DNA from 4 places in the Shewanella submarina genome. Region 4 is predicted to be linked to each of the others. Evidence: predicted binding sites of a transcription regulator. Region 4 holds the regulator's gene; each other region holds the start of a gene.
The links. The regulator sigma-54, encoded in region 4, starts transcription at its own class of promoters, with help from an activator protein. The targets are predictions, from matches to a motif close to GTTGGCACGNNNNTNGNNT.
Positions count from the first base shown of each region.

Region 1 (4,214 bases), on a different contig from region 4:
AGGAACAGACCATCGATAGCAATGCTGTTGACGCTGAGGGTGTTGCTGAAAGCTCTTCCATTGAAGAGCCAGCGCAGGAGCCTCAACCCGATGACACATCCCCATTGAGCAGTGAGCATCAGCCGATTGCCAGCGGTGAAGGTGAATCAAACATTGCAGAGCAGGCTGATAAGCAGGAGGCAGATGATGGACAGCAGCAAGAGCCAACTGCTGACTAATATCCGTAAACAGCAGCACAGCATTCCCCCTTATCGTCCTGTAGCTAGCGGTCAGTTGGTACGTGTGGTGGGGTTAACCCTGGAGGCTTGTGGTTGCCGCGCGCCTGTGGGCAGTCTGTGCGCCATTGAGACCATGGGTGGCGAGATGGTCGCCGAAGTCGTGGGTTTTGATGATGAACTGCTTTATCTGATGCCGGTGGATGAACTTCTGGGGGTACTGCCCGGAGCCAGAGTCACACCACTGGGAGAGAAAAGCCGTCTGCCGGTGGGGTTGGCACTGCTTGGAAGAGTATTGGATGGCAGTGGTCAGCCTCTTGACGGGCTGGGACCGCTTAAAACCAGTGAAACGGCACCGGCACACAGTCAACCTATCAACCCTCTGACCCGCGAGGCGATCACTCAACCTTTGGATGTTGGGGTGCGGGCAATCAATGCCATGTTGACCGTAGGTAAGGGCCAGCGCATGGGGCTGTTTGCTGGCTCGGGTGTAGGTAAAAGTGTGCTGATGGGCATGATGACCCGGGGCACGGCTGCCGATATCGTGGTGGTTGGTCTGGTGGGGGAACGTGGCCGTGAGGTGAAAGAGTTTATTGATGAGATCCTGGGTGAGCACGGGCGGGCAAGATCCGTGGTCGTTGCTGCTCCAGCTGATAACTCACCATTAATGCGTTTACGCGCCTGCGAAACGGCAACCCGTGTCGCTGAGTATTTCAGAGAGCTGGGGTACAGCGTACTGCTGTTGATGGACAGTCTCACCCGATATGCTCAGGCCCAGCGGGAAGTGGCTCTGGCTGTGGGTGAGCCCCCGGCAACCAAAGGTTATCCGCCATCAGTATTTGCTCGTTTGCCACGCCTGGTTGAGCGTGCCGGCAATGGCGCCCCGGGAGAGGGCTCAATTACTGCTTTCTATACGGTACTGACCGAAGGGGATGACCTGCAGGATCCTATTGCCGATGCCGCAAGGGCGATTCTGGATGGTCATATCGTGCTGTCCCGAACCCTGGCAGATGCAGGACATTATCCCGCGATTGATATTGAGGCTTCTATCAGCCGGGTCGCGCCTATGGTGATATCACCTGAGCACCTTGATGCCATGCGTAAGGTGAAACAAACCTATTCCCTCTATCAACAAAACCGCGACCTTATTTCTATTGGTGCTTACAGTCAGGGCAGTGATCCCAGAGTGGATAACGCCATCAGGTTACAACCGGCGATGAATGCGTTTTTGCGTCAGACCATGAAGGAAACCGTGTCGCTGGAAAGCAGTCAATTGATGATGACTCAGATGGCCGCGCAGTGTCAGGTCTAGCGTCGGATGTAGTCTGGGAGAAGTTGAATGGCTAAAGATCCTTTGTTCACCGTTTTGTCCCTGGCCAAAGAGGCTGAAGAGCAGGCGGCACTGCAGTTGCGGGCTGCCCGGGGCGAGCTGCAAAAGCGTCAGGCCCAGTTGCAGGCGCTTAACAGCTATCGTCTTGAGTATATGCAACAGCTGAAAGATAAAGCCGGTGGCCATATCAGTGTGACTTTTTACCAGCAGTTTCATAAGTTCATCAAGCAGATTGATGATGCAATTGAGCAGCAGGTTAACTCGGTCGCCGAAGGCCAGGAGATGCAACAGCACAGGCAGCAAAACTGGCTGCAGAAACAGCAAAAGCGTAAGGCTGTAGAGCAGTTACTGGACAAGAAAGCCAAAGCAGCCGAGCAAAGGATGGTGAGACTGGAGCAGAAGCAAACCGATGAGTTCGCCATGCAACAGTTTCATCGACGTAATCTGAGATAGTGCCCTTTGCGAAACCTGTCGTTGATTCTTTCCCGCCCCAACTTCTTATCGATTTAACCACCCTAACCTAAGGTTTTTGGCAAGGTATTTGCTTTACATATTCCAGTCTATTGTGACTGTCGGCGGAATGACACAAGACCGACAGAATAGCGGAGGTTAATATGCAGCAGGTCAGTTCTATTCTTCTGGGTGGCAATAAAGCCCCTTCCGGCTCGAACAAAGAGAGTCAGGGAGAAGGCTTTTCAGAGATGTTTTCCGAGATCCAGAAGCAATACCAGGACGCCGAAACCCATGAGGCAGCCAGGGCGCAGAAAGGCTCTGTAACCCTTGATGACACTGAAGAAGTCAGCAATGTGGACGAGTCTATGCTGGCGCAGCAAGGCGTGTCTGATGAGGAGGTCCGCGCTGAGGCGTCTGAAGAAGAGTTGAAGCTGGTGGCTGAAGAAGAGGTTGAGTCCGGGCTTTCTGGCCAGGAGGATACTGAAAGTGACGCTATACCTGCTGCAGTGGATCTGCTGTTCGCGCAAATCGGTCTGGCCCAGAATTGGCAGACTAAGCCCGAGGGGGGCGTTGAGTTGCCGCCAGAGGGGGAAATAATTGTCCACCTACAAAGCAATCCCGGCAAAGTCGAAGGGTTGGAGCAGCTGATGACTCTGCTGGGCAGTGATGAGGTTGACCCTGCTGAGATTGAAAAGCTGCTTGCTCAGCAGCCAGAGCTGAAAAGCCTGATTGGGGCGTTATTGTCTTCTGACCCGGAGATAAAAGGTAAAGTGGACGCAATGTCCACCCTGATCAAAGAGGGAGAACTTGATCTGCAAGCCCTTTCCAGGCTGACCGATATTCCTGTCACCAGTCTGGCCAAAATGGACAAGGCTGAGTTGCAGGCTCTTATTTCAAAGCTGGATATGTTGCCGCCAAAGATACAGCAGCAACTCACTGCTCTAATTGAAAAGAATGTGCAGCCTATCAAGGCTGAAAACAGTGTGGGTAAGGGTGGAGAGCTGCCAACCAGTGGTCGTGACGCTCAGATTCCCAGTACAGCTGCACAGACTGCTGAGCCGAGCAAAACTCAAAATGCATTAAGCGCCTCCACTTCTGTGACAGCCTCGTCTCAGACTGCGCTATCAGCAAACCGTGAAGAGCTGCCAAAGCACAATCCTGATATCAAATTGCTTACACCTGAGCTGGTTGGCAAAGGTGAAAAGATTAGCTTGTCCGATGCCGCTGTCCAACTGCAAAGGGCTGAATTGACTCTGACTGCGGGAGATGCAGAAGATGCTGCCGAAAGAGTCAATCAACTGACGCAGAACCAGGGCGCGATGACCCAAACTCACCGCAGCGAAGTTCCTCAATTCCAGCTTTCTGTGCGCCAGGGACAGGAAGCTCAGGTGCAACAGCAGAATATGGTTCAAAAGTTTGCGCCTTTGATGCAGCAGCAACTGGTCAATATGGTGAGTAAAGGGATCGGGCAGGCAGAGATTCGACTGGACCCGCCTGAGCTGGGGCAGATGATGGTCAGGATCCAGGTCAACGGTGACCAAACTCAGGTGCAGTTCCAGGCGATGCAGCAGCAAACCCGGGACATGCTGGAACAGGCCATCCCCAGACTGAGAGAAATGCTGCAGTCACAGGGAATGGAGTTGGCAGACAGTCAGGTTTCATCCCAGGACAGTTCATCCGGTGGTCAGGGAGACGGCGAAGCCAATAGCGCTTCAGGCGGTAATAACCCGGATTCGGATGAAAATGCAGCAGACGCTCAGACAAGTACAATAAATCCGACCCGCACAGGAACCTCAGGTATAGATTATTACGCCTGAGTGAGTAACCTATACTGGAAGTCAGGAGTCGGAATATAAATGAAATTATTCCGGGACTTAGCGGGTAGATAAAACACAAGGATGCAAATATGGCTGACGAATTGGAATTGGAAGAAACAGAAAAGCCCAAAGGCAAAGGTAAGCTGTTTCTGATTATCGGTATTGTGGTGGTTTTGCTTGGCGGTGGTGCGGCGGCATTTCTGATGATGGGAGGTGAAGAACCTGCCGCAGAAGAAGCTGCATCCGGCGGAGAAGCTGTTGCGCAAGTTGAAGAAACCAATACCGGGGAAGCCAAGTATGTGGGAATGCCCAGACCCTTCCTGTTTAACCTTGCCGGACCTCAAAAGAGTCGGCTGGTCGAAATCAAAGTGCAGTTAATGGTACGCGGTGACGAAAATG
Region 1 is NZ_JBHRTD010000018.1:1,112,387-1,116,600, forward strand. It holds gene fliH (flagellar assembly protein FliH) at 1-218, shown strand, start outside; gene fliI (flagellar protein export ATPase FliI) at 187-1,527, shown strand; gene fliJ (flagellar export protein FliJ) at 1,555-1,998, shown strand; gene ACFOE0_RS22055 (flagellar hook-length control protein FliK) at 2,160-3,815, shown strand; gene fliL (flagellar basal body-associated protein FliL) at 3,905-4,214, shown strand, end outside.
Region 1: the regulator sigma-54 is predicted to act here: its motif matches at 2,074-2,092, upstream of ACFOE0_RS22055 (flagellar hook-length control protein FliK).

Region 2 (4,214 bases), on a different contig from region 4:
TTATGGTGCGGCCTGGATGATGGGGAGTGATGAGGTTGTTCCTCAGCCCGTAGATATGGCTGTGGATACTGATGAGCTTAAGCGGCTGAGAAGTGAAGTGGCGATGCAGCAACTTGAGAATGAGCTCTTGATGAAGATGGTCAAAGCCGGGCTCAACGGAGATATTGCCGGACATATGGAAACCTACAGGCAACTGCCGGGCAGGCAAAGGGCCGATACAAATACGGCTGGTATGCAAGTCAGGCAAAGTCCGACTCATTCTGACGTACAAATTGAAGAACCTGTATCCAGAGTGGCACCGGATGCCTTTATCTCACGGATTCAGCAGGCCGATGTCGCTCTGCAAAAGCAGGCGTTGAGTGAAGGTTGGGCCATGGGGCGTCAGTTGAGCGAAGCCAGAAGAGAACTTTGGCAGGAAGCCAAAGAGACCCTGAATGAGCAGGAGTATCTTTCCGGTCTGCACGCCGCAGGCTTGCCCAATATGCTTTACTTTGCCGGAGCTAAAAGCTCAGAGCTTAAATCTCTGGGGCTGGAGTATGGCGATGTGCTGACTCATGTGGCGGGTATTCGGGTATTTAACCGGGATGACCTCAGATTGCAGCTGGAGAACTTTGGTTCCAAAAGTACTCTGGAGTTGACTTTTTCACGCAAGGGCGATCCCATTAAGGTGCAGGTGACAGATCTGAACAGATCCGTTGAGCTGCATGGGGATTCAGTGGCGCCGGATAAACTTTATTCCAAAGCCCGTCGTGGCAGTTGAGGTTGGTGGGCTCAAGTATACAAATGAAAAACCCCGCCAGGGCGGGGTTTTGTGTATCACTGCAGCCGGGAATTACAGGCTGTAGTACATTTCGAATTCCAGTGGGTGAGTAGTACGGCTCACACGCTCGGCTTCAGCAGTCTTCAGGGCGATGTAAGAATCGATGAAGTCATCGCTGAATACGCCACCCTTGGTCAGGAACTCACGGTCTGCATCCAGTGCAGCCAGTGCCACTTCCAGAGATTCAGCAACAGTTGGGATCTCAGCTGCTTCTTCTGCTGGCAGGTCATACAGATCCTTGTCCATAGCTTCGCCCGGATGGATCTTGTTCTGAATACCGTCCAGACCAGCCATCAGCAGAGCCGCAAAGCCCAGGTATGGGTTGGCAGTTGGGTCTGGGAAGCGAGTCTCGATACGACGAGCCTTGGCGCTTGGTACAACCGGGATACGGATTGAAGCGCTGCGGTTACGGGCAGAGTAAGCCAGCATAACAGGTGCTTCGAAGTGCGGTACCAGACGCTTGTAAGAGTTGGTGCTTGGGTTGGTGAAAGCGTTCAGGGCACGGGCGTGCTTGATGATACCGCCAATGTAGTACAGAGCAGTTTCAGACAGGCCGCCGTACTTGTCACCGGCAAACAGGTTAACGCCATCTTTGGCCAGAGACTGGTGAACGTGCATACCGCTGCCGTTGTCGCCAACGATTGGCTTAGGCATAAAGGTAGCTGTCTTACCGTAAGCGTGTGCCATGTTATGCACCACATACTTCAGGATCTGAATTTCATCAGCCTTCTTGGTCAGAGTGTTAAAGCGAGTCGCGATTTCGTTCTGACCGGCAGTGGCTACTTCGTGGTGATGAGCTTCAACAACCTGGCCCATCTCTTCCAGTACCAGACACATGGCAGAGCGCAGGTCCTGAGAAGAATCAACCGGAGCAACCGGGAAGTAACCGCCTTTAACCATAGGACGGTGACCTGTGTTGCCATCTTCATAAGAGGTGCCTGAGTTCCATGCGGCTTCGCGGGCATCAATCTTCACGAAAGTACCGCTCATATCGGTACCGAAACGTACGTCGTCGAACAGGAAGAACTCTGGCTCAGGACCGATCAGTACAGTGTCTGCAATGCCGGTACTGCGCATAAACTCTTCTGCAGCCTTGGCGATAGAGCGAGGGTCACGGTTGTAGCCCTGCATAGTACCTGGCTCAAGGATGTCACAACGGATCAGCGCAGTGGTTTCTTCAGTAAATGGGTCCAGCAGGAAAGTGCTTGGGTCTGGCATCAGTACCATGTCTGATTCGTTGATGCCTTTCCAACCCTGAATGGAGGAGCCGTCAAACATTTTACCTTCTTCAAAGAAGTCAGCGTCTACCTGATGGGTAGGAATAGAAACGTGCTGCTCTTTACCTTTGGTATCGGTAAAACGTAGGTCTACAAATTTTACTTCGTTTTCAGCCAGTTGTTGTAAAACTGCTTCGTATGACATGCTAAGCCTCCGCTGGAATAAAGGTAGGGTACCTTCAAATCAAATTAGTATGCTGTGTAGGGCACCAGCTTATCTATGCTGGCTTATCTCAATCTTGCCAACCATATTGCCAGACTTGTGCCAAAAATATAACTCATTGATATTAAAGTTTTATGTGATTTATGATGCACCAATAAATCTCCATGTTGCACCAGTATAGTGCATGTTGTGGATCTTTGTGGTGCATCCAATCAGGGCTGAACCAATCTGGTGCGGTTACCTCAAGCCAGGCTGGTAGCAGTGCAAGCCAGGCGGGTTTGAGTCGGCATTATCTGTTCGCTCTAAATCAGTCTTTCTGGGCAGGAGCCTTGTGTCTGGCAACAAGAATGAAAGTCGGTTAATAAACGCACAATTGAAATGTGCAAAAAATAATCCTGTGCGACAATGCGCTGGTGGAGTAGAATAGCCCACTTTTTACGGTTGTGGCCCAATTGTGGCGGCATCCGCAAGCTCTTTTGTCCTGATGCGCATAGGGCGTGTCCCAGGCAAATTCCAATTTAATGATGGTATAGAGGTTTATCCGTGCTGGAAAAATTAAGAAACATCGCGATTATCGCGCACGTTGACCATGGTAAGACTACCCTGGTTGACAAGCTGCTGGCTCAGTCAGGTACCCTGGCAACCCGTGGCGAAGCGACTGAGCGGGTGATGGACTCCAACGATCTGGAAAAAGAACGTGGTATCACGATTCTGGCCAAAAACACCGCCATCAAGTGGAACGACTACCGTATCAACATCGTAGATACTCCTGGACACGCTGACTTCGGTGGTGAAGTAGAGCGCGTTCTGTCTATGGTTGACTCTGTACTGCTGCTGGTTGATGCCCAGGACGGTCCAATGCCACAGACTCGCTTCGTAACCCAGAAAGCCTTTGCTCAGGGTCTGAAGCCTATCGTTGTTATCAACAAAATCGACCGTCCAGGCGCACGTCCTGACTGGGTAATCGATCAGGTATTCGATCTGTTCGACAACCTGGGTGCTACCGATGAGCAGCTGGACTTCCCAATCGTTTACGCTTCTGCACTGAACGGTTTTGCTTCTCTGGATCCAGATGAGCAAAGTGAAGATATGACTCCACTGTTCCAGACCATCGTAGATCAGGTATCTCCACCAGATGCTGATGCTGATGGCGGTTTCCAGATGCAGATCTCTCAGCTGGACTACAACTCTTACGTGGGTGTTATCGGTGTTGGCCGTATCAAGCGTGGTAGCGTGAAGACCAACCAGCAGGTGACTGTTGTTGGTGCTGACGGCAAGACCCGTAACGGTAAAGTTGGCCAGGTACTGGGCTACATGGGTCTGGATCGTCACGAAGTTGATATGGCGCAAGCCGGTGACATCGTGGCTATTACTGGTCTGGGTGAGCTGAAGATCTCTGACACCATCTGTGCTGTTGGCGCTGTAGAAGCTCTGCCTCCACTGACTGTTGATGAGCCAACCATGACCATGACCTTCCAGGTGAACACTTCTCCGTTCGCTGGTAAAGAAGGTAAGTACGTGACTTCACGTAATATTCTGGAGCGTCTGGAGCAGGAACTGGTTCACAACGTAGCACTGCGCGTTGAAGAAACAGAAAGCCCTGATCGTTTCCGTGTATCCGGTCGTGGTGAACTGCACCTGTCTATCCTGATCGAAAACATGCGTCGTGAAGGTTATGAGCTGGCAGTATCCCGTCCAGAAGTAATCATCAAGGATATCGATGGCGAGAAGTGCGAGCCATACGAAACTCTGACTGTTGACGTTGAAGAAGAGCACCAGGGTGGTGTGATTGAGCGTCTGGGTACCCGTAAAGCTGACATGAAAGACATGCAGCTGGATGGTAAAGGTCGTGTACGTATCGACTTCATCATCCCAAGCCGTGGTTTGATCGGCTTCCAGACTGAGTTCATGACTGCGACTTCCGGTACCGGTCTGATGTATCACAGCTTCGACC
Region 2 is NZ_JBHRTD010000015.1:29,082-33,295, reverse strand. It holds gene ACFOE0_RS11940 (hypothetical protein) at 1-760, shown strand, start outside; gene glnA (glutamate--ammonia ligase) at 833-2,242, opposite strand; gene typA (translational GTPase TypA) at 2,804-4,214, shown strand, end outside.
Region 2: the regulator sigma-54 is predicted to act here: its motif matches at 2,349-2,367, upstream of glnA (glutamate--ammonia ligase).

Region 3 (4,214 bases), on a different contig from region 4:
CATCAAGCGCTCTTTTGCGCCTCAAGATGATGATGGTCATGAGGTATCGCTGCGAAATGGTCGTCGGGTCAAACTGGCGATGACGCCTCTGGACCCAGAGCCTGGTCAGCTGATTGTATTGACTGATCTGACTGAAACCCGCCTGTTGCAAAAAAACCTGTCTCACCTTCAGCGGTTGTCAGCGCTGGGCAAAATGGTTGCCACGCTGGCGCATCAAATCCGCACTCCTTTATCTGCTGCACTTCTGTATGCCTCCAATCTTGGCAGTGCCACGCTGCAGCCGGACTCCAGAAACCGTTTCCAGCAAAAGCTGGTGGACAGGCTCAATGATCTTGAGCGTCAGGTTAACGACATGCTGCTGATGGCCAAAGGCCGTCAGGATGGTATGGCGGAAAGCCTGCAGTTACAGACAGTATTGGATGCTGTGATGGCCAACTGTGAGCCGATCGCCAAACGTCAGTCGGCGGTCATTAGCCGTGATGAACACAGTGAGGGTATGGTCCTTGGCAACAGCAATGCCCTTGCCAGTGCCATTGGCAATTTGGTGATGAATAGTCTGGAAGCGGGGGCGTCACAGGTTGCTCTGGTCACCCGGGAGCAAGGTGGCAGTCTTGTATTGCAGGTGATAGACAACGGCAAGGGACTGGATACCAAGTTACAGCAACAGGTACTGGAACCTTTCTTTACCACCAAGGCGCAGGGAACCGGACTTGGTCTGGCCGTCGTGCAATCGGTTATCCGTAATCATGGTGGCCAACTGCAGCTGAGTTGCCAGCCCGGCAAAGGTTGCATAGCCACTGTGACCCTGCCTTTGTGTCAGCACAGCCAGGCAGCTGAAAAACAACCGGAGGCAATCTGATGGTACAGGCAAAAATACTGTTGGTTGAAGACGACCACTCATTGCGCGAAGCACTGCAGGATACGCTGATGCTGGGACAGTATGAGTGTATTACCTGCTGTGACGGTGAAGAGGCCATTATTGCGCTCAAATCCAATACTGTGGATATGGTGATTACTGATGTTCAGATGCCGGGGGTCGATGGCATGGGGCTGCTGAATTTTCTGCAGCAGAATTATCCCAAGATCCCTGTGTTGCTGATGACGGCGTATGCCACGGTCAATAACGCGGTCAATGCTATTAAACTGGGAGCCGTGGATTACCTGGCCAAGCCATTTGCGCCGGAGGTACTGCTGAATCAGGTCAGTCGTTATCTGCCGACAAAAGCGCCGGGCAATGACCCTGTGGTCGCCGATGAACGCAGTCATGCGTTGCTGGCTCTGGCTCAGCGTGTTGCGACTTCCGACGCTTCAGTGATGATTACTGGCCCAAGCGGCAGTGGTAAAGAGGTGATGGCCCAGTATATCCACAGACACAGCAACCGACAGGATGAACCTTTTGTTGCTATCAACTGCGCAGCCATCCCTGAGAATATGCTGGAAGCCACTTTGTTCGGTTATGAGAAAGGGGCCTTTACCGGTGCCTATCAGGCCTGTCCCGGTAAGTTTGAGCAAGCCCAGGGCGGCACTTTGCTGCTGGACGAGATCTCCGAGATGGATTTGGGGCTGCAGGCCAAGCTGCTACGGGTGCTGCAAGAAAGAGAAGTGGAAAGACTGGGTGGTCGCAAGACTATCAAGCTGAATGTCAGAGTACTGGCTACATCCAACCGGGACCTCAAGCAGATGGCTGTAGAAGGCGGATTCCGCGAAGACCTTTATTACCGAATCAATGTGTTTCCGCTGGCCTGGCCTGCACTGTGCGAGCGTCCAAAGGATATTCTGCCTTTGGCTGAGCATCTGCTGGGACGTCACAGTCAGCAACAGGGAATGACTCATCCCCCAATACTGGATGATGACGCCAGACATAAGTTGCTTGCCCATCGCTGGCCGGGGAACGTGCGGGAACTGGATAACGTGATGCAAAGAGCCTTGATCCTGGCACAGGGCGGCAGGGTGGTTGCCGACGATATTATTCTGGATCTGCAGGATGTGCCCATGGCCATGAGTACGCCTGTTGAGCAACCTATGAGCCAGGACGTTTCAGCAGACAGTCTTGGACGGGAACTGCAGGCGCAGGAGCATGTCATTATTCTGGAGACGCTGAGTCAGTGTAACGGCAGCCGTAAACAGGTGGCCGAGAAGCTGGGGATCAGTGCCAGAACCCTGAGATACAAGATGGCGAAAATGCGCGAACTGGGCATTGAGCTGCCTGCCTAACTCCTTCATATTTTTCAAAGAGAAAGCAGGCCAATTGGCCTGCTTTTTCAGTTTGGCAAACTAATTGCATTAACTCATGTAAGGGATATTGACTCGTCAACAATTCGACGCCAGGAGTCCAGCATGCAGATTACAGACAACCCACTAATGATGGAAATGCAACGCCTCAGAGGAGAAGTTGCGCCTTCACAGGGGCTTGAAACTCAGGTTACCCAGCAGGTTAACAACACCAGTGGTGCCGATTTCAGTGCTTTGCTGTCTCAGGCTTTGGGGACAGTCACTGAGCTGCAGTCAAACTCTGCTCAGCTGGCTACCCGTTTAGAGATGGGGGACTCCAGGGTCACCCTGTCAGACACTGTGATTGCCAGAGAGAAGGCCAGCGTCGCTTTCGAAGCAACAGTGCAGGTTCGCAACAAGTTTGTTGAGGCCTATAAAGAAATTATGAGCATGCCGGTGTAATGCCAGGACAGGAGTGAGCTGTGAGTACTGAAATGGTTGTGGGCAGTGGAGATTCGGCAGATGCCGCCACTGCACAGGAAAACAAACCCGGCGTGGTTGCCAGTATGGGCGGAGTGGATGTGTTAAAGCAGATCACTATGATTCTCGCGCTGGCTATCTGTTTGGCTGTCGCCGTATTTATTATGTTCTGGGCGCAGGAGCCAGAGTATCGTCCGCTGGGCAAGATGGATACCCAGCAGATGGTTGAGGTATTGGATGCCCTGGATAAGGCCAGAATCCCCTACGAAATAGACGTCGATGTTATCAAGGTACCGGAAGAGCAGTATCAGGAAGTCAAAATGCTGCTGTCCCGGGAAGGTGTTGATGCCATTGGGGCCGGTGAGCAGGACTATCTCAGCAAGGATTCAGGCTTTGGTGTAAGCCAGCGTATGGAACGTGCGCGTCTGAAAGCCAGCCAGGAGCAGAATCTGGCCCGTGCCATTGAAGAGCTCAACAGTATTAACCGTGCCAAAGTAATTCTGGCACTGCCCAAGGAAAATGTATTCGCCCGCCATCGCAGCCAGCCAAGCGCAACTGTGGTACTGACCACTCGTCGTGCCGGCCTTGATCAGGGTGAAGTGGACGCCGTAGTGGATATTGTGGCGTCAGCGGTTGAAGGTTTGGATCCAACCCGGGTGACAGTGACAGACGCCAATGGCCGTTTGCTTAACTCCGGCAGCCAGACAGGTGTCTCTGCCCGTGCCAGACGTGAGCTTGAGCTGGTGCAGCAGAAGGAAGCTGAATACCGGGCCAAGGTTGAATCTATTCTTATCCCTATTCTGGGCCCTGAGAACTTTACATCTCAGGTCGATGTGAATCTTGATTTCACTGCCGTGGAAGAGACTGCACAACGTTATAACCCGGATCTGCCAGCTCTGCGCAGTGAGATGACGGTTGAAAACAACTCCAACGGTCAAACCATTGGCGGCATTCCCGGCGCGTTGACCAATCAGCCTCCTATGGAAGCCAATATTCCACAGAATGCGGCAGATGCCGCGGCAGCCAGTTCAGAATCCAGTGGCAGTAGCCACAGAGAGGCAACCCGCAACTATGAGCTGGATACGGTTATCAGTCATACCCGTCAGCAGGTGGGCAATGTTCGTCGCGTCAGTGTTTCTGTGGCTGTGGACTTTAAAGCCGGTGCTGCCGCTGAAAATGGCGAAGTGACCCGGGTTCCCCGTACCGCAGAGGAGCTGGCCAATATTCGCCGTTTAATTGAAGGAGCTATTGGTTTCAGCACCCAGAGAGGCGATGCCATCGAAGTGGTGACAGTACCCTTTATGGATCAGTTGGTGGAGTCTGGCCCGGCGCCGGAAATGTGGGAACAGCCCTGGTTCTGGCGAGCAGTTAAACTGGTATTGGGGGCTCTGGTTATTCTGGTGCTTATCCTGGCTGTGGTAAGGCCTATGCTCAAGCGCCTTATCTACCCCGACGCGGACAATATGCCCGATGAACCTGGACTGGGTAATGAGCTGGCAGAAATTGAAGACCAATATGCTGCC
Region 3 is NZ_JBHRTD010000018.1:1,106,100-1,110,313, forward strand. It holds gene ACFOE0_RS22015 (sensor histidine kinase) at 1-859, shown strand, start outside; gene ACFOE0_RS22020 (sigma-54-dependent transcriptional regulator) at 859-2,214, shown strand; gene fliE (flagellar hook-basal body complex protein FliE) at 2,338-2,673, shown strand; gene fliF (flagellar basal-body MS-ring/collar protein FliF) at 2,706-4,214, shown strand, end outside.
Region 3: the regulator sigma-54 is predicted to act here: its motif matches at 2,266-2,284, upstream of fliE (flagellar hook-basal body complex protein FliE).

Region 4 (4,214 bases):
ACTAACAGACTTATCGCAGCCTTACTCTGCACCCTGAGCCTGGGTGCTGTTGCTGCTACCGACGACCTCACCAAGGAAGTTCACATTGCGGCCCGCAGCCAGGAAGCCGATATCAAGAACAAGCGCGTTGTTTATAACGGCCCGGTAGTAGTTACCCAGGGCAGCATCAAGATTCTCGCGGATGAACTCAGTGCCAGCCAGGGCGATGGCGAAACGATTCTTATCGCCACTGGCAAGCCTGCCACTTACACCCAGACACTGGACAATGACCGCCCTGCGACGGCCAGTGCCAATGAGATCCGCTACAACATCAGTAAGCGGGTACTGACCCTTGTAGGCGCAGCCGAAATTGAACAGGACGGCAGTAAAGTGACCGCTCCCCGGATTGTGTATGACATTCAGCTGCAACAGATGAAAGCTGAAGGCAACCAGAACCCGGATGACAGAGTTCATACTGTTATTAAGCCTGAAAACTTCCAGAACGATGTGAAGCAAGAGCGGCAGAAGTCTGACGAACAACAGCAAGATAAAGAGCAACCAGAGTCATGAGCGAACTGACGCTGAAAGCCGAACACCTGGCAAAAAGTTACAAAAACCGTCAGGTGGTAAAAGATGTCAGCCTGGAGGTCAAAACCGGTCAGGTTGTTGGCCTGCTGGGCCCCAATGGCGCGGGCAAGACCACAACCTTCTATATGGTTGTCGGCCTGGTGAAAAGTGATAAGGGCGCTATCTATATCAATGATGATGACCTGACGCTTGATCCCATGCACATGCGAGCCCGCAAAGGTATCGGTTATCTGCCTCAGGAAGCCAGTATTTTCCGTAAGCTGTCTGTTCGCGATAACATTATGGCCGTACTGCAAACCCGTAAAGCCCTCAGCAATGAGCAGCGGGAAGAACAGTTAGAGCACCTGCTGGAAGAGTTCAACATCACTCATATCCGTGATTCCATGGGGATGGCACTGTCTGGTGGTGAAAGACGCCGGGTAGAGATCGCCAGAGCCCTGGCCGCCAACCCCAAGTTCATTCTGCTGGATGAACCTTTTGCCGGTGTTGACCCTATCTCGGTAATAGACATCAAAAAGATTATTGAACAGCTTAAAAGCCGTGGTCTGGGCGTCCTGATCACTGACCATAACGTACGGGAAACCCTGGACGTGTGTGAGCATGCCTACATCGTCAGCCACGGCAATTTGATCGCCGAAGGTACCCCGGCAGAGATCCTGGATAACCAGCAGGTGCGTGCAGTGTACTTGGGCGAACAATTCAGGCTATAGTTAAGGCGTATGCCTCTGTGAATGCCCCCGAAAGGTGCGGCCTGAATATCAGGTACAAAGGAAACGCACCTTTCCCAGGCCAATGGACAATCCGGCTCTCGAGAATTTCCACTAAAAATATTCTAAACAGGGATTTGCGGTAAACATGAAAGCGTCACTCCAGCTTAAACTGGGTCAGCAGTTAACTATGACGCCTCAGCTGCAGCAGGCGATTCGTCTGTTGCAGTTGTCATCACTGGAACTCCAACAGGAGATCCAGCAGGCACTGGAATCCAATCCGTTACTGGAGATGGACGAGGAGCAGTACGACTCCGAGTCAGAGGATAACCCTACAGACAACACCGCCGAATTCGACCAGGAAGATTACTCAGCCACAGCGCAGGACAGCTCCAGCGTTGAAACCTCCGATGCCGTCACCCAGGAATCCATGCCGGAAGATCTGCCCATGGACACCACCTGGGATGAGGTCTTTACCGCAGCACCGGTCTCCTCTGGCCCCGCCATGCGCGATGACGATATGCCTTTTCAGGGAGAAACCAGCGAAGGCCTGTACGAGCACCTGGAATGGCAAAAGAACCTTACCCCTTTCTCCGAAAATGATTACGCCATCGCCACCGCCATTATCGAAGCCATCGATGAACGCGGTTATCTGACACAAAGCACTGAAGAGGTGCTGGAAGCTCTGGGTGATGACGAAATTGAGCTGGACGAAGTTGAAGCTGTACTCAAACGTATTCAGCACTTCGACCCTGTTGGTGTGGCTGCGCGGGACCTAAGCGAGTGCCTGCTGATACAGTTGCATCACTTCGCACCGGACACCCCCCATATCGACAATGCCCGACTGCTGATTAAAGAGCACCTGGAGCTCATCGCCAACCGGGATTTTCGTACCCTGATGCGCAAAACCCGACTGAAAGAAGATGACCTGAGAGAGGCGATCAACCTTATCCAGACATTGAATCCAAGACCTGGATTGCTGGTTAGCCGCGAGAATGATGAGTACGTGATTCCCGATGTCTCGGTCGCTAAAAAAAGTGGCCGCTGGGTGGTAGAACTCAACCCCGACTGCATGCCCAAACTGAATGTAAACCAGCATTATGCCGCCATGGCCCGCAGCACCCGCAACCAGTCGGACAGCCAGTTTATTCGCGGTCATCTGCAGGAAGCCAAATGGTTTATTAAAAGCCTGGAGAGCCGCAACGATACACTGTTGAAAGTGGCCAATTGTATTGTACAGTTCCAACAGGGCTTTTTTGAATTCGGTGAAGAGGCCATGAAGCCTATGGTGCTCAACGATATCGCCGAAGCTGTCGAAATGCATGAATCGACAATTTCCAGGGTAACCACCCAAAAATACATGCACACCCCCAGAGGGATTTTCGAATTGAAGTACTTCTTCTCCAGTCATGTCGGTACTGAAGATGGAGGAGAATGCTCGTCCACTGCCATCCGCGCCTTTATCAAGAAACTGGTGGCGGCAGAAAACCAGAAGAAGCCGTTGAGCGACAGCAAAATGGCCCAGCTTCTGGCAGAACAGGGAATAAACGTTGCCAGACGGACTATCGCCAAGTATCGAGAGGCGATGCTGATTCCGCCTTCCAACCAGCGTAAGAGTTTATAACCCTACCCGGAACAAAGGAGGTAGCTATCTATGCAAATCAACCTGACTGGACACCATATCGAGATCACCGATTCATTGCGTGAATATGTTGAGAACAAATTCACCAAGCTTGAACGCCATTTTGAACAGATCAATAATGTGCACGTTGTGCTGAACGTTGAAAAACTGCAACAAATTGCAGAAGCAAAACTGAATTTAAATGGCGGCGAAGTCTTCGCAACTTCTGAGCATAGCGATATGTATGCCGCCATCGACGCCCTGATCGATAAACTTGATCGTCAGGTGATTAAACACAAAGAGAAGCTGACAAAACACTAACGATGGAACTTCGTACCATCCTGCAGCCGGAGTGCGCATCCTGTGCCACTCCGGGCAGTAAAAAAAAGGTACTCGAGCTGGTAAGTAACCTGATTGCCGCTCAGTACCCTACCCTTTCCTCACAGGAAGTTTTTGAAAGCTTGCTGGCCAGAGAGAAAGTAGGCAGCACAGGAATCGGAAACGGTATTGCCATCCCCCATGGCAGACTTTCCAGTATAGAGCACCCCATAGCAGTTCTGGTTAAATGCACAGAGCCTGTTCCCTTCGATGCCATAGATAATCAGCCAGTAGACCTGCTGTTTGCGCTATTGGTACCGTCGGAGCAGTGTCAGGAGCATTTGGCGACTTTGTCTGCTATGGCGGAAAAACTCAGTGACAAACAGATCGTCAAACAGCTGCGTAAAGCACAGGACGACGCAGAACTCTTTCGGGTTATCACAGCATGAAACTGGTTATCGTATCGGGCCGCAGTGGCTCAGGAAAATCTGTCGCCCTCAGGGCACTGGAAGATCTCGGCTACTACTGTGTCGACAATCTGCCACTGTCCATGATTGCGACACTGCTTGAGCAGCTGCAAAGCACTACAGATCAAGTCGCTATCAGCGTTGATGTGCGTAACCTGAAAGATCAGGACAAGATACTGGAGCAGCAGCTTGCCTCGCTGAAAGACACTGAAATTACCAGTTTTTATCTGCACTCAACCGATGAAATCCTGCTGAAGCGCTACAGTGAAACCCGGCGTTTACACCCACTTTCCCGCAATCACTCCTCGCTGCAGGAAGCGATTAAGCTGGAAGGTCAGTTGCTGATGCCCCTGTCCAAGATGATGGACCACTTTATCGATACCTCCTCCCTGAATGTTTATGACCTGAGTGATAAGGTCAGACAGATTCTGATGGGGCATGTTGAGAAAGAGTTGGTTATCACCTTCGAGTCTTTCGGTTTCAAGCATGGTATGCCTACCGAAGCGGATTTTATGTTTGATGTTCGCTTCCTGC
Region 4 is NZ_JBHRTD010000001.1:341,279-345,492, reverse strand. It holds gene lptA (lipopolysaccharide transport periplasmic protein LptA) at 1-549, shown strand, start outside; gene lptC (LPS export ABC transporter periplasmic protein LptC) at 1-5, shown strand, start outside; gene lptB (LPS export ABC transporter ATP-binding protein) at 546-1,277, shown strand; gene ACFOE0_RS01550 (RNA polymerase factor sigma-54) at 1,423-2,898, shown strand; gene hpf (ribosome hibernation promoting factor) at 2,929-3,216, shown strand; gene ptsN (PTS IIA-like nitrogen regulatory protein PtsN) at 3,219-3,662, shown strand; gene rapZ (RNase adapter RapZ) at 3,659-4,214, shown strand, end outside.